Regions from separate parts of the Rhizobium sp. 3T7 genome, predicted to be linked through region 2. Evidence: riboswitches for the same ligand, from Rfam matches in the RefSeq annotation. Region 2 holds a riboswitch; the other holds the start of a gene.
The links. A riboswitch is a leader RNA that binds a small molecule or an ion and turns the genes downstream of it on or off. The one in region 2 is predicted to bind FMN.
Positions count from the first base shown of each region.

Region 1: linked by a shared signal. The riboswitch ahead of ribB (3,4-dihydroxy-2-butanone-4-phosphate synthase) and the one ahead of K9B32_RS09705 (DMT family transporter) in region 2 are both predicted to bind FMN.

Region 1 is NZ_JAIQXS010000007.1:17,887-25,088, reverse strand. It holds gene K9B32_RS12220 (flavin-containing monooxygenase) at 1-599, opposite strand, end outside; gene K9B32_RS12215 (hypothetical protein) at 744-1,208, shown strand; gene K9B32_RS12210 (GAF domain-containing protein) at 1,205-2,539, shown strand; gene ribB (3,4-dihydroxy-2-butanone-4-phosphate synthase) at 2,825-3,451, opposite strand; FMN riboswitch at 3,570-3,714, opposite strand; gene K9B32_RS12200 (glucose 1-dehydrogenase) at 3,820-4,602, opposite strand; gene tpiA (triose-phosphate isomerase) at 4,671-5,408, opposite strand; gene K9B32_RS12190 (SDR family oxidoreductase) at 5,413-6,201, opposite strand; gene K9B32_RS12185 (sugar ABC transporter ATP-binding protein) at 6,224-7,202, opposite strand, start outside.
Region 2 is NZ_JAIQXS010000005.1:114,890-122,091, reverse strand. It holds gene K9B32_RS09720 (cupin domain-containing protein) at 1-295, opposite strand, end outside; gene K9B32_RS09715 (aldo/keto reductase) at 610-1,596, shown strand; gene K9B32_RS09710 (esterase-like activity of phytase family protein) at 1,660-3,870, opposite strand; gene K9B32_RS09705 (DMT family transporter) at 3,943-4,842, opposite strand; FMN riboswitch at 4,924-5,072, opposite strand; gene hupB (DNA-binding protein HupB) at 5,196-5,471, opposite strand; gene lon (endopeptidase La) at 5,679-7,202, opposite strand, start outside.

The DNA of each region.
Region 1 (7,202 bases), on a different contig from region 2:
GCAATTTCCAGCGCACTGATCGAGCAGCCGGCGACGAGAACTTTACGGCCCCGATAGCGCTCCGGCCCGTTGTACTGCGCCGTATGAGCAACCCCAAGCGAGCCCGCAAAGCTTGCCAGGCCGGGAATCTCCGGCACGTCTGGCCGATTCTGCCGGCCGGTCGCAACGATGACACGCGAGAAGGTTTCCGCCCGGTGTTCACTGTCCGATGTCGAAAGAATCAGCCAGCCGTCCGGGGCGCGCTCCAACCGCTCGACCTCGGTCTTCAACCTCAGGTGTGGCAGGAGGCCGAATGCAAAGGCATACCGCTCGAGATAGTCGAGCATCTCCTCCTGCGTCGGATACGTGGCGGTACCCTGAGTGTGATCAAGGTCGGAAAAGGCGGTCATGATGCGGCTGGTGTTGGTGCGCATGCCTGGCCACGTGGCGCTGGTGGCGGATGCCGAATTCCATTGGCCACCGAGACGAAATGAGCCTTCGAAGATCACTGGCTCCAGCCCACGGCCGATAAGCCAGCGGGCGGCGACAAGTCCCGCGGGGCCGGCGCCTATCACGGCAACCTTGTTTTCAGGCAGTTTTGTATGAGTTTGAGGTGACATCGGCGTGCTCCTTGTTCGATGAAGAACGCTCTAGCGATATTTGCCGAACTCGTTTCCTAAAAGCTCACTAAGTTGAGCCAGCGGAATCCTAAAATCTCCCTAAGTGCGCTATGAAATGCGGAAGATGCCGAAACGAGGTGGCGATTGGACAAAAATCTTGCGGCTTTCATCGAAAGCCCGGTGATGCAGATCATCGGCACGAGCGGCCTTTCCCTGAAACCGGAGATCGGTCGGGGCGCCGGTGCCTGGTGCGACGACCTGAAGACAGTCCATGTCGTCGTGTCCGCCTGGCAATGGCCGCAGACCGTCGCCAATCTTCGCGACAATGCTCAAGTCGCCGTCACCTTCGCGCGGCCGACCGACTACGTCTCCTACCAAATCAAAGGCATGGCGACCGTGCGCGAGGCGGTGGCTGCCGAGATCGAGCGTTCGTCGCGGTACATGGTCGCGATCGTCTCGACCTTGATGCGGCTCGGCCTAATGCCCGAGATGATTACGCCGTGGTTGTCGAAGCGGGAGGCAATGCTGGTGAGCATCGAGCCCTCATCGATTTTCGTGCAGACGCCAGGCCCCACCGCCGGCACGCGCATCTGGAACGCCGCACAATGACGCTCGAGCTCACCGACCTGGAGGCCTGTTTCGAAGGCGTCGTCCCCTCGATCATTTCGACGGCGGATGCGGACGGCATTCCGAACATCTCCTATCTTTCGCATGTGGTGATGGTCGACGACCGCCATGTGGCACTCTCCAACCAGTTCTTTGCTAAGACGGCGGCGAATATCCGGCTCAACCCGCAAGCGACCCTGCTTCTGGTAGACGGAAGGAATGGCTTGCAGTTCCGGCTGGCGCTGGTCTTCGCCTACGCGCTGGAAGACGGGCCGCTCTTCGAGCATACCTCGTTGCAGCTTGACGCGAGCAGCGCCCAGGTCGGCATGACTGGGATCATGAAACTGCGCAATCTCGATGTTTTCCGCGTAACGAAAATCGAACCGATCCGCTCCCCGGTGGAGACGACGGAATCATTGGCACCGAAACACGACCGGCTCCCCGGCGTCGCCAGGATCGTCGACGCGATCGCCGCGGAGACCGAGGCGGACCGCATTGTCGATGTCATGCTGGAGAGCATCCGGACAGAATTCTGTTTCGAACACGCGCTGATCCTGCAGTTTTATGAAGAGCGCAACCAGCTCGTCACCATTGGCAGCCTTGGCTTTCAACCGTCAGGCATCGGCTCGGATGTACCGCTTGGCGAGGGCGTGATCGGCGCGGCTGCCGCAAGCGGGCGGCTGGTGAAGGTGAGCGACATGAGCCGCGTCCGCCGCTTCGGGGCGGCCATACGCGATTCCGCTCTCAGCGAGAACCGCACCCGCTCGATCCCGCTCCCAGGCATGCCGGATGCGATGAGCCAGATTGCCGTGCCGCTTGTCGCCGGAGGCACGGTTCGCGGCGTTCTCTTTCTCGAAAGCCGGGAACGGCGGGCTTTCACCGCCGAGGACGAGGTCGCGCTTTCCATCGTCGCCAGACAAGCGGCGGTGGCTCTGGCGCTGGGCGAAAAGCTCTCACTGGAGACCGGCTCTCACCGAGTCGCTCCGGCCGAACACTCGGCTTCGGAACAGATCATTCGGGTCGTTCATCACAGCTTTGACGACAGCGTTTTCGTCGACGGCGACTATGTTATCAAGGGAATCGCGGGCCGGCTTCTTGTCTCCATGCTCGAACAGCATCTGGCAAACGGCACGCTCGAATTCACCAACCGCGAGATCCGGCTCGATGCGGCACTGAAGCTGCCGGAGTTCAAGGACAACCTGGAAACGAGGCTGCTTCTTCTGCGTCGCCGATTGGACGAAAAGCAGCTTCCGATACGGCTGGTTCGCCTCGGCCGCGGCCGGATAGGCATCCGCATAGAGGGCCGGTTGCGGCTGCGCAAGGATATGGCATAGAAGGACGTGAAAAACCGGACGATCCGACGCTCAACGGGCGAAGATCGATAAGCAACTGCAAAAGTTTGCAGATAGAATCTTTATGTGCTGCCCTACCGAAATCGCTGGTCTTGGCCTTAGGACGTTCGCGACATCCTTCACGTTTGCGTCAGGCTATATTGCCAGACCGGAAACAAGCTTACTCGACCGCGAACGTTGTGTTGGTGGCGCTAGAAAAACGACCGCCCTCCGGGGCGCCACCATGCTGAGGCCACGAGTACCAGCTGGCACTCCGAGCAGGGTCGATCAGGCTGCCTTGACGGGTAGGCTCTCCGCCCTGTATGCGATGAGGTCTTCGATCGTAATCAGATGAAGACCGTGCCGTTCGGCAAACGCTTCAAGCTCTGGCAACCGAGCCATTGTTCCGTCGTCGTTGGCAACCTCGCAAATCACACCTGATGGAAACAGCCCAGCAAGCCTTGCAAGGTCAACGGCCGCTTCCGTGTGCCCAGGGCGGGAAAGTACGCCATGCGGATGGGCTCTAAGCGGGAAGATATGCCCCGGCCGTGCAAAATCCTCTGGACGTGAGCCGTCCGTGACAAGAGCTCGCACGGTTGCAGCTCGATCGGCAGCGGATATGCCTGTCGTCGTTTCAGGGATGTAGTCCACCGAGACGGTGAATGCGGTCTTGAGAACTTCGGTATTGCGCGGCACCATCAATGGAATGTCGAGTGCATCGAGTCTCTCGCCTTCCATCGCGACGCAGATAAGGCCGCGGGCGTAGTTCATCATGAACGCGATCGATTCCGGCGTAACTGCTTGCGAAGCGATCACCAAATCGCCTTCATTTTCCCGGTCGCGATCATCGACGACGACCACGATCTCGCCACGTGCAATTGCGGCCACCGCTTCGTCGATCTTGGAAATTGCCATCTTCTTCTTGCCTTTCAAGGGTTAGCCGCTTTTGGCGGCGAGCATGGCCTGTTAGAGCCACCGTTTTTCCCTTGGGCGAACAAGCATCGGAAACGCCGCTCATCACGCGGTTCCGCTGCGTTGCTCTCTTCCATCCGGACTATGACCGTCGGCTCCGGCATCTCACCGGATCTGCTGACCCTTCGCTTCAGCGAAGGCGCTCGCGGGCTCCGAGTTGCCTCGATACCGCCGGTGGGGATTTTCGCCCCGCCCTGAGAACGTTTTTAACATAAGCAATCGATGCCTGGTTCTGCAAGAGGCTTCCAGCAGTTCAACCATCGGGAACCGGTTCTCCTGGTGAACGCACCGTTCCCCATTGTCGAATGACGTTACGACATGATCAAACCGCCATCGACATTGATGGTTTGGCCGGTGATGTAGGCGGCGTCGTCGCTAGCAAGGAAGGTGACCAGACCGGCGACGTCCTCGCCGGATCCGGCCCGCTTCATCGGAATACCTTCGACCCACTCCTTCATCAGCTCCCCAGGGCCATAGTTGCCCAGGAGCTTGCCCCACGCCTGGTCGTTATAGGCCCACATGTCAGTCTCGATGATGCCAGGGCAGAACGCGTTGACGGTGATACTTTCGGTCGCGACTTCCTTTGCAAGGCTCTGGGTAATACCGACGACGCCCATCTTCGATGCGGCGTAGTGTGGCGTATAGATGAAGCCGTCGCGCGCTTGACCGGAGGCGGTGTTGATGATGCGGCCGCCGCGTCCATGCTTGCGCATACGCAGAATTGCTTCTTGTGCGCACAAGAATACGCCCTTTGTGTTGACCGCCATGACTTTGTCCCACTCGCCTTCCGTCATGTCCTCGATGCGGGCGATGGTGATGACCCCGGCGTTCTGGATCGACACGTCGACGGTACCGAAAGCCTTCTCCGCCGCATCATAGAGTGCCTTTACGCTGGTCTTGTCAGTGACGTCGCCAACGAAGGAAATGGCATTGCCGCCCTCCACCTTGATCTGCTCGGCGACTGCATGGACCGTCTCTTCATTGGCGCAGACCACTAGGTTGGCCCCTTCCCTTGCGAAGCGCTTGGCGATCCCCGCGCCGATGCCGCGGCTGCCTCCGGTGATGACGACGGTCTTGTTTTCGAAGCGTTTCATAGTTTCTTCCTTTCACGGTGCCTGATATCGGGCGGCCGCAAAGCAACCCAAGCGCGTCGTGCCCCTTTTCAAGCGGCTGCAGAAATGATCCCGGCGAACTCTACCGCCTTCAGCGATGCGCCTCCAACCAAGGCTCCATCCACATTTGTCGCCCCGAAGATGTCGGCGGCATTCGAGGCCTTCACGGAGCCACCGTAAAGAATCCTCACCCTGCGCCCGTCTTCGCCAAGCCGTTCTTCGAGCGTTTGTCTTATCGAAGAATGGATCTCCTCGATCTGATCTATGGTCGGGACCAGACCAGTTCCGATAGCCCAGACCGGTTCGTATGCGATGGCCACGTTCGAACTGGTGGCACCCGCTGGAATTGAACCGCGTAGCTGTCCACCGACGACTTCGATCACCTTGCCGTCATCGCGTTCAGCGCGGGTCTCGCCCACGCAAATGATTGCGGTCAGTCCCGCCTCATGAGCGGCGGCGACCTTGGTCGAAACGACGGCATCGCTCTCGTTATGGAATACGCGACGTTCGGAATGACCGAGAATGACGAAGCGCGCACCCGCCTCGACGAGCATTTGCGCTGATACGTCTCCGGTGTAGGCGCCTGATATCTGCGGATGGCAGTCCTGGGCGCCAATAATGACGACAGAATCCTTTGCGCGTTCGGCGGCCTTTTCTAACAGCGTGAAGGGCGGGCAGACGACGATATCGCACGTCGCCTCGCCCGTTAGCCCCTTCAGCGCCTCGATCTCAGCCAGGGAGGAAGCGAGACCGTTCATTTTCCAGTTGCCGGCAATCAGCTTTCTCATCGCATCACCAGCAGCAGAAACCGCCGTCGACAAGCAGATCAACGCCCGTCACAAAGCTTGCCGCATTCGACAGCAGGAACACGGCCGGACCGACCATTTCGTCGACCGTTGCCATGCGCTGCATTGGCGTCTGCTCTTCGAAGAGCTTGGTCTGATGGATCATCTCCGGACGCGTGTTCATCGGCGTCGCGGTGTATCCGGGCGAGATAGTGTTGACGCGGATGCCGCGGTCGACCCATTCCATCGCCAAGGATTTCGACATGTGGATCACGCCGGCCTTGGAGGCGTTGTAATGCGCCTGGCTCAGTCCCCGATTGACGATCACGCCGGACATGGAAGCGATGTTGACGATGGAGCCGCGCCCGTTTTTCAACATAGCGCGAGCCTCGGCCTGGCAGGAAAGGAAGACTCCTTTCAGGTTGATGTCCATCAACGCCTGATACTGGTCCTCCTCCATCTCCTCTGCCGGGTTGGCGTTGGCAATGCCCGCGGCGTTAACGGCAAGTGTCAGCGCGCCTAGCTTGGCCTCCGTGCGAGCCACCGCGTCTCCCAGGGAAGACTTGCTGGTGACGTCAGCTGCGATCTCGATAGAACGACGGCCGGCGGCCTGGATGTGCTTGGCGGTTGTGGCCAATCCGTCGTCGGTGCGACGGTCGAGCAGTGCGACGTCGGCGCCGCACTGTGCTAGGCCGATGGCAATACGCTGCCCAATCCCGCTCCCAGCGCCGGTCACGATGGCAACCTGGCCGCTGAGATCGAAAAGCTTCGGGGCGTTGAGAGTGATGTCGGACACCGCTCTTCCTTTCTCTGTCTGTTTAGATCGTAGCTAGCTCCATGACAGAGACGTCGTTTGCCTCGTCACGATTGAGAATGCCTGCCTGCTTGCCCTGGGCAAGAACGAGAATGCGATTTGAGACGCCGAGAACTTCCTCGAGGTCGGAGCTTACGACGATGACCGCAACGCCCTGCTTGGCAAGGTTGACGATGATGTCGTAGATGCCGGCGCGGGCGCCGACGTCGATGCCGCGGGTGGGTTCGTCGAGCACAACCACCTTGGGATCGCGCATCAGCCACTTGGCGATCACGACCTTCTGCTGGTTGCCGCCGGACAAATCGGAGGCATACTGCTCCGCACGACCCTTGACGCCGAACTTGGCCACCGCCTTCTCCGCGAATGAGCGCTTGACGCGCGGTGTGATCCAGCGCCCGCCCAGCTTGTCGAGGTTGGCATAGATGATGTTTTCCCCAATAAGGTGCCCGACGATCAGGCCTTGCTCCTTGCGGTCTTCGGGGACCATTACGATGCCCTTGGCGATCGCGTCGGCAGGATCGCGCAGTCGAAGCTCCTCGCCTTCCAGCTTGATCGAGCCCGCGCTGATCGGATCGGCGCCCGAAATCGCCCGGACAAGCTCTGTGCGACCGGCACCGACCAGTCCGGCAATTCCGAGGATCTCGCCTGCCTTGACGTCGAAGGTGACGTCACGGAACGAGTTGTCCAAAGAGCTGAGACCGGACACCTGAAGTACGGGGCGATCCGTCGGATCGGGCAGTGTCGGGAACATGCGGTCGAGCGAGCGTCCGACCATGCTCTCGACGATCGTGCGCACGGGCGTCGAGCTGTCCGTGAATTCCTGCACGCGCTCGCCGTCGCGAAGCACGACGATCCGGTCGGTGATCTGCTTGATCTCTTCCATGCGGTGAGAGATGTAGATGATGCCGACCCCTTCGGAACGAAGCTTCCGGACCTGTTCGAAGAGTGCTTCCGTCTCCGCGCCACCGAGGGCCGCGGTCGGC
Region 2 (7,202 bases):
CGGCACCATGCCAGTGCTTTTCGCCCGGCGCGAACCAGACCGTGTCGCCGGCGCAAATTTCACGAAGCGGGCCGCCCTCGCTCTGCGCCAGCCCCTTGCCTGCGGTGACGATCAGGGTCTGTCCCAACGGGTGCGTATGCCAGGCGGTTCGTGCACCGGGTTCGAACGTGACGCTGACCACCCTCACCCTTGCCGGGGTTGGTGCGTCCATCAGTGGGTCCTGACGGACCGACCCCGTGAAATATTCTGTCGGCGCCTTCATCGAGGGCCGCGATCCGCAGGGTTTGATCTCCATCGACGTATCCTTTTTCGAGCATGACGATCTGTCCAAGGCGACCGTAAGCCAAGCGGCTTCATTGTCCAAGCGACGCATTGCTCGGTCCCAGGCTGCGTGGCCTTGGCCACAGCGCCTTGTCACCAATCGGAGACAGGAGCGAATCCGATGATAACCGCGGAAGGCAGCTGAGCGCGCTCCGAATCGTGGCGTTCATGTCGCTCCGCAGAAGAAATGGCGGCGCTCCGGCGGTGCCGCCCTATCTCAGCTACAGGCGCTTGCTCCTTGCCTGGGCGACTGCTAGGGCGAGGCATTTCATCACGCGGAGAATTTCTATGAAACAGCATTCTTTCGGCCATCTGCCCCATACCGTCACGAATATCGGCTTCGGCGCATGGCAGATCGGCGGCGCCTGGGGCGATGTCAGCGAAGCAGACGGCCGCGACGCGCTGAATGCGGCGCTCGACGCCGGTATGACCTTCATCGACACCGCCGACGTCTATGGCGACGGCCGATCGGAAAAGATCATTGCCGACGTTCTCGCGAGCCGTGGCGGCGAACGGCCGATGGTTGCGACCAAGGCAGGGCGCCGGCTGAACCCGCATGTCGCAGATGGCTACACCAAGGCCAACCTCGAAGGCTTCATCGATCGCAGCCTCAAGAACCTGCGCGTCGACAGCCTCGACCTCGTGCAGTTGCACTGCCCTCCGACGGAAGTGCTGTATCGCCCGGAGGTCTTCGAAGGCCTGAATGAGCTGCAGAAGGCCGGCAAGATCATGGGCTACGGTGTCAGCGTCGAGAAGGTCGAGGAAGCGCTGAAGGCGATCGAGTATCCTGGCGTCGTCAGCATCCAGATCATCTACAACATCTTCCGCCAGCGGCCCGATCACCTGTTTTTCCAGGAGGCACGGCGGAAGAACATCGCCGTCATCGCCCGCGTGCCGCTTGCAAGTGGTCTGCTGTCCGGAAAGATCAGCCGCGATACGAAGTTTGCGAGCGACGATCACCGCAATTTCAATCGTCACGGCGAGGCATTCGATGTCGGTGAGACGTTCGCTGGCGTTCCCTTCGAGGTCGGCCTGCAGGCGGTGGAGGAAGTGCGCAAGCTCGTTCCCGCCGGCGCGACGATGGCGGCCTTCGCGCTGCGTTGGATCCTGATGAGCGATGCAGTCACCGTCGTCATTCCGGGTGCACGCAATGCCGAACAGGCACGCGCCAACGCGGCGGCGGCAAGTCTCGCGCCGCTCTCGCATGAGGTGATGGACGCCACACGCGAGATCTACGAGCGCCTCGTCGCTCCTTATGTCCACCAGCGCTGGTAAGGCAGCCGCAAGAAAAATGGCCGGGCGCAGACCCGGCCATTCTGTTTCATGCCTGAGCCAATCTCAGTTTGTGCCGACGAGATTAACCTGGAAGAACAGAGTTTCACCCGAGGAATCATCGACGCCGTCATTATCCGTGACCGCGTAGGCCTTGCCGGAGGCATCGAAAACGAAGCCCTCGAGCTTGTCGAGGACATAGCCATTGGTGGCGGTCTTCAGCTCCGGAAGGAAGTCGTGGGCTTCAATCTTCTTGACGACCGGCAGGTCGCCACCGAGCTTGGCGGGCTTCAGATCTGATATCGCTACCTTGTAGAGCTTCTTCAGTCTCGCTGCGTCGTCGACAAGGTTATCGCGTTCGATGATGTAGACGCTATCGCCATGAGCGGAGATTTCGGAGAGGCCGATCCAGCCCGCTTCGGATTTGTCGAGCGGATAGCGGACGGCACCCCACTCCTTGCCCTTCGGATTGTAGGAAACAAGTTTGACAAAGCCCTTCTCGTCATCCTTCCACTCGCGCTGGACGGCCATCCAGAGCGTCGCGTCGTCGCCGGAGCCGACGATCGTCACACCTTCGAAGCCGTAGCGGATTTCGTTAGCTGCCAATTCTTTCGGAAGTGAGATCTCTTCCTTGATCTCGCCTTTCGGATTGACGTGATAGAGGGCGTGCGGCACCAGCTTCTCAGTGTTGCCTTCGGACGCCAGCCAGAACCAGCCCTTTTCATCAACGGCCACACCCTCGATGTCGAGCTTCTGTGCCGGTTGGCCGTCGCGCTTTACGGTCAGCGTTTCGGTGATCACGGCCGGCTTCCTGGTTGCGTCGATCGTGTAGATCGTCGGCTGCATGCCGAGGACACTGTCGCCGACCGCAAACAGCTGTCCCGACTTTTCCGGAATGGCAGCAAGACCGGAAAGCGCCGCGAAGCCGACCGGATTGCGATCCTTCTCAGCCGCAACGATCTGCGGATAGGCAGCCTCGCCCTCGGCGAGTTCGTAGAGCATCACGTGCGACCGTGGGCCGCCGTCCTCGCCAAGATCGACTTCGTTGGCGGTCGCGAGAAGATTGCGCGACGGTACGGCCACAGCGCCTTCAGGTGAAACGCCGGACGGAAGGATCTGGACCAGTTCTGGCTCCGCACCGGTATCCCTGTAGACGCCGACGACAGAGGCGCGCTCTGCGAGCAGGAATATGTATTTCTGGCCTTCGATCGTCGCCACTTCCAGACCTTCCGGCTCGACGCCCTTGGCGGACGAACGCTTGTCCGGATAGTGGCCGATATTGGCGACGGCACGTTCGAAGGAAGCACCGGATTCGTAGAGCACCTTGCCGGTCTTTTCGAAAATCGTGAAACCGCGCGAGCCGCCTTGATAGTCGCCTTCGTTGGCAACAACCAGGCGGTTATTATCGAGCCACTTCACCGCGTCAGGCTCACGGGGGATGCCCTTGAGTTCGCCGGTGAACTTCAGGGCGCCATCGCGTTTGGTATCGATGCCGGCCAGATCGACACTGCCAGCGGAGAAGTGCGTCTTCACCGTTGCAGTTGCCGCGTCAATGATGACGATTTCGTTGTTTTCCTGAAGGGTCAGGGCAATCTCGTTCTGGTCGTTGAACGAGACGAATTCCGGTTCCGGATCTTCGGGCGCAATGCCCGCAAGGCCCGTCAGCGTGACGTGCTTGATCGAGCTGCAGTCGACCGTGCCGTTCTTGACTTGGAACACGGCGAGGTCGCCTGCCGGTATCTGTGGAATCTTGCCGTCGTTCACCTCTTCCTCACGCTCGTTTTCGATCGCGATCGCGCCGAGCGTCTTTTCCTTGTTGAGTGCGACCGAATCCGGCTGGCCGCCGAGATCGCAGGTGCTCTCGATCTTCTTGGTTGCAACGTCGACGATCGCGAGGCGCCCCGAGGGCTTCGCCTTGCTCTGTGACGTATTGACGGCCACCAGCGCCTTGCCGGCGGCGGACGCCACGGAGGTCGGCTCGCCGTCCATCATCAGCGCGCCCCCGGCCTTCGGCGCCTTGGCGTCTGAGATATCGACAAATCCGATCGCACCGAGCGGGCTATCGCTATAGATCAGCGTCATGCCGTCGTCGGTGGCCGTGATTATTTCCGCCGAAGTGGCCGAAAGCTTGTCTTTTCCCTCGGGCAGATTGGATGCCACCGGAAAAGTTGCGATGCGGTTGAAAACGGGCTCTGCGGCGGCCGGAAACGCGGCCGTCGTCAGAAGCGCCGCAACGAGCACTGTCTTGCGCGATAGAGTTGTCATGAAATCCCCCATGAATTCAAACAAAGGGGTTTTGCGGGATAGGCATGACATCGGAATGACACTGCTGTCATATTTCTGACTGCGCTAGCCGGTCTCCCGTTCCTTCTTCATTTCGTTCCTCATGATGAAGAGCGATGCACCAAGGATCAGCATCGCCCCCAACCACAAATAGCCGGTCGGCGCATAGCCAAAGACCAACCAGCCGGCGAAAACATTGAGCGGCAGCTTGAGATCGTCGAAGGGCTGGATGTAGGTGGCATCGGCCGTTGAATAGGCAAGTGTCAAGAAATACTGGGCCATCACGGTGAGGAGGCCTGCCGCAACGAAAAGCAGGAGCGTCATACCGGAAGGGATGCTGAAGCCCGCGGCGACCGCCAATCCGCCGTTGATGGGCGTCAGGAGGGCCAGCAGCCAGACGGTGATGGTTTCCGGCCGTTCGACCCCGGTAAGGCTCTTGGTGATCAGCGATGAGGCGCCCCAGAGAAGCGCCGAGAGGATTGGAAGGAGCGCCGCCCAACTGAAGCTGTCCGACCAGGGCTGCAGGATGATCATCGCTCCGACGAAGCCGGTGCCAGTCGCCACCCACCGTGCGAGGCCGATGTATTCACCAAGGAAGATGCGTGCGCCCATGATGATGAAGAATGGCGAAGTCATTACCAGGGCGATCGCCTGCCAGATCGGCACGGACGCAAGCCCTGCGACCCAGGTCATCACACCGAAGGCTGCCAAGGCGACACGCACGACATGACGCCAAGGATAGCGCGTTCGCATTGCTCCAAAGCCGACGCGCCGGAGAAAGGGCAACGAGAAGACCAGCGCAAAGGCATATTGCCAGAAGGCTGCGGAGGCGGAGGGGAAGGCGAGCTTCATCGTCAGCCATTGCGTGACGACATTGAGGATCGAGAAGGCGATGCCTGCAGCGACCATCCAGGCAGCGCCGATCATTGCTCGCGAAGCAGAAAATGTAGGGGAAGTCTGATTCATGTTTTCTTTCCGAAACCAACACAAATCAGGACGCATGAGCGCGATACCGCAGCCAGGACAGAATTCGCCCTCGCCCGCTCCGCTCATTCTCTTTCATCCGGACTGTAACCGTCGGCTCCGGAATTGCACCGGATCTGCTGACCCTTTTGGCACCGGCCGAAAGGCGCTCGCGGGCTTGAGCCGAGGCCCTTACCGCCGGTGGGGACTTTCACCCCGCCCTGAGAACAGTATTTTCCGTAAGACATACCTCGCGTGCCGACAAGTCCGCGAGATGCAAAAAGGGTCCGGCCGTGGCCGAACCCTTCGAAACTTGCACCGCCGGTCTCGTTGCCCGACCGCCAAGCAAATTCATATCAGCCGTTAACGGCGTCCTTCAGGCCCTTGCCGGGCGTGAACTTCGGCACGTTGCGAGCCGGAATATCGACTTCTGCGCCCGTGGACGGGTTGCGGCCCTTCGTGGCAGCGCGATGGGAAACGGTGAAGCTACCGAAACCAGCGAGGCGAACGTCGCCCTTGCCCTTCAGTTCAGCCTGGACAACTTCGAAAACAGCGTCGACTGCGGAAGCAGCATCGGTCTTCGAGAGTCCTGCCTTTTCAGCAACTGCGGACACGAGTTCATTCTTGTTCATGTTTCCACCCCTTTCTAAATGGTTCGAAACGACTCAAATTTATAAGCTAGGCTCAGAATAGAGTTCATCAGGCCCGCCGCACCCCAAAGACCCTGCAAATCAAGGAAATGCAAGAGTCTGCGCGTCGATTTCACAAAAAAAGGCTGGCGAAAACGCCAGCCTTTTCAGGGTTTTTAAGCAATTGGGCACGAATGTGGCAAACAAAGCTCAGTGAGCTATGGTTGCACCCGTTTCGTCGAGCCCTTCGACCGTTGCAATGACCGGTGTTTCCACCGTGCCATCCCACTCGATCGCTTCGGGTCTGCGGACCAGCGCATGCTTGATCACCTCGCCCATGCGGGACACCGGGATGATCTCCATGTTGTTCTTCACGTTGTCCGGAATCTCCGCCAGATCCTTGGCGTTTTCTTCCGGGATCAGCACCTTCTTGATGCCACCGCGAAGCGCTGCGAGCAGCTTTTCCTTCAGGCCGCCGATCGGCAGCACCCGGCCGCGAAGGGTGATTTCACCGGTCATCGCGACGTTCTTGTCGACCGGGATACCGGTCATGATCGAGACGATCGCGGTCGCCATGGCGACACCGGCCGACGGACCATCCTTCGGCGTCGCACCTTCCGGCACGTGCACGTGGATGTCGCTCTTATCGAAGCGCGGCGGCTCGATGCCGAAATCGACAGCGCGCGAGCGGACGTAAGATGCCGCTGCGGAGATCGACTCCTTCATGACTTCCTTCAGGTTGCCGGTCACGGTCATCCGACCCTTGCCCGGCATCATGACGCCTTCGATCGTCAGCAGTTCGCCGCCGACTTCCGTCCAGGCCAGACCGGTGACCACGCCGACCTGATCTTCGCGTTCTGCTTCGCCGTGGCGGAAGCGCGGAACGCCCAGATAGTCGTCAATGTTTTCGGCCGTCACATGAACGGACTTCGTCTTGCCCTTGATGATCTCGGTCACCGCCTTGCGGGCGAGCTTCATCAATTCGCGTTCGAAGTTACGAACACCGGCTTCGCGGGTGTACTGCTGGCTGATCGCCATCAGGGCATCGTCGCTGACCGAGAATTCATTCGGCTGCAGAGCATGCTCCTTGATGGCCTTCGGCAGCAGGTGCCGCTTGGCGATCTCACGCTTTTCGTCTTCGGTGTAGCCGGCGATGCGGATGACTTCCATGCGGTCCATCAAGGGCGCCGGAATGTTCAGCGTGTTCGCCGTCGTGATGAACATCACGTCCGACAGGTCGTATTCGACCTCCAGGTAGTGATCCATGAAGGTCGAGTTCTGAGCCGGATCCAGCACCTCGAGCAGAGCAGACGACGGATCGCCGCGGAAATCCTGACCCATCTTGTCGATCTCGTCGAGCAGGAAGAGCGGATTGGACTTCTTCGCCTTCTTCATCGACTGGATGACCTTGCCGGGCATCGAACCGATGTAGGTGCGGCGGTGACCGCGGATTTCAGCTTCGTCCCGAACGCCGCCGAGCGCCATGCGGACATACTCACGGCCAGTCGCCTTGGCGATCGACTGGGCGAGCGAGGTCTTGCCGACGCCCGGAGGGCCGACGAGGCACAGGATCGGACCCTTGATCTTGGTCGCGCGAGCCTGAACAGCCAGGTACTCGACGATGCGCTCCTTGACCTTGTCGAGACCGAAGTGATCTGCTTCGAGGATCTTCTCGGCGTTGTTGAGGTCCGTCTTGATCTTCGACTTCTTGCCCCACGGAATGCCGAGCAGCCA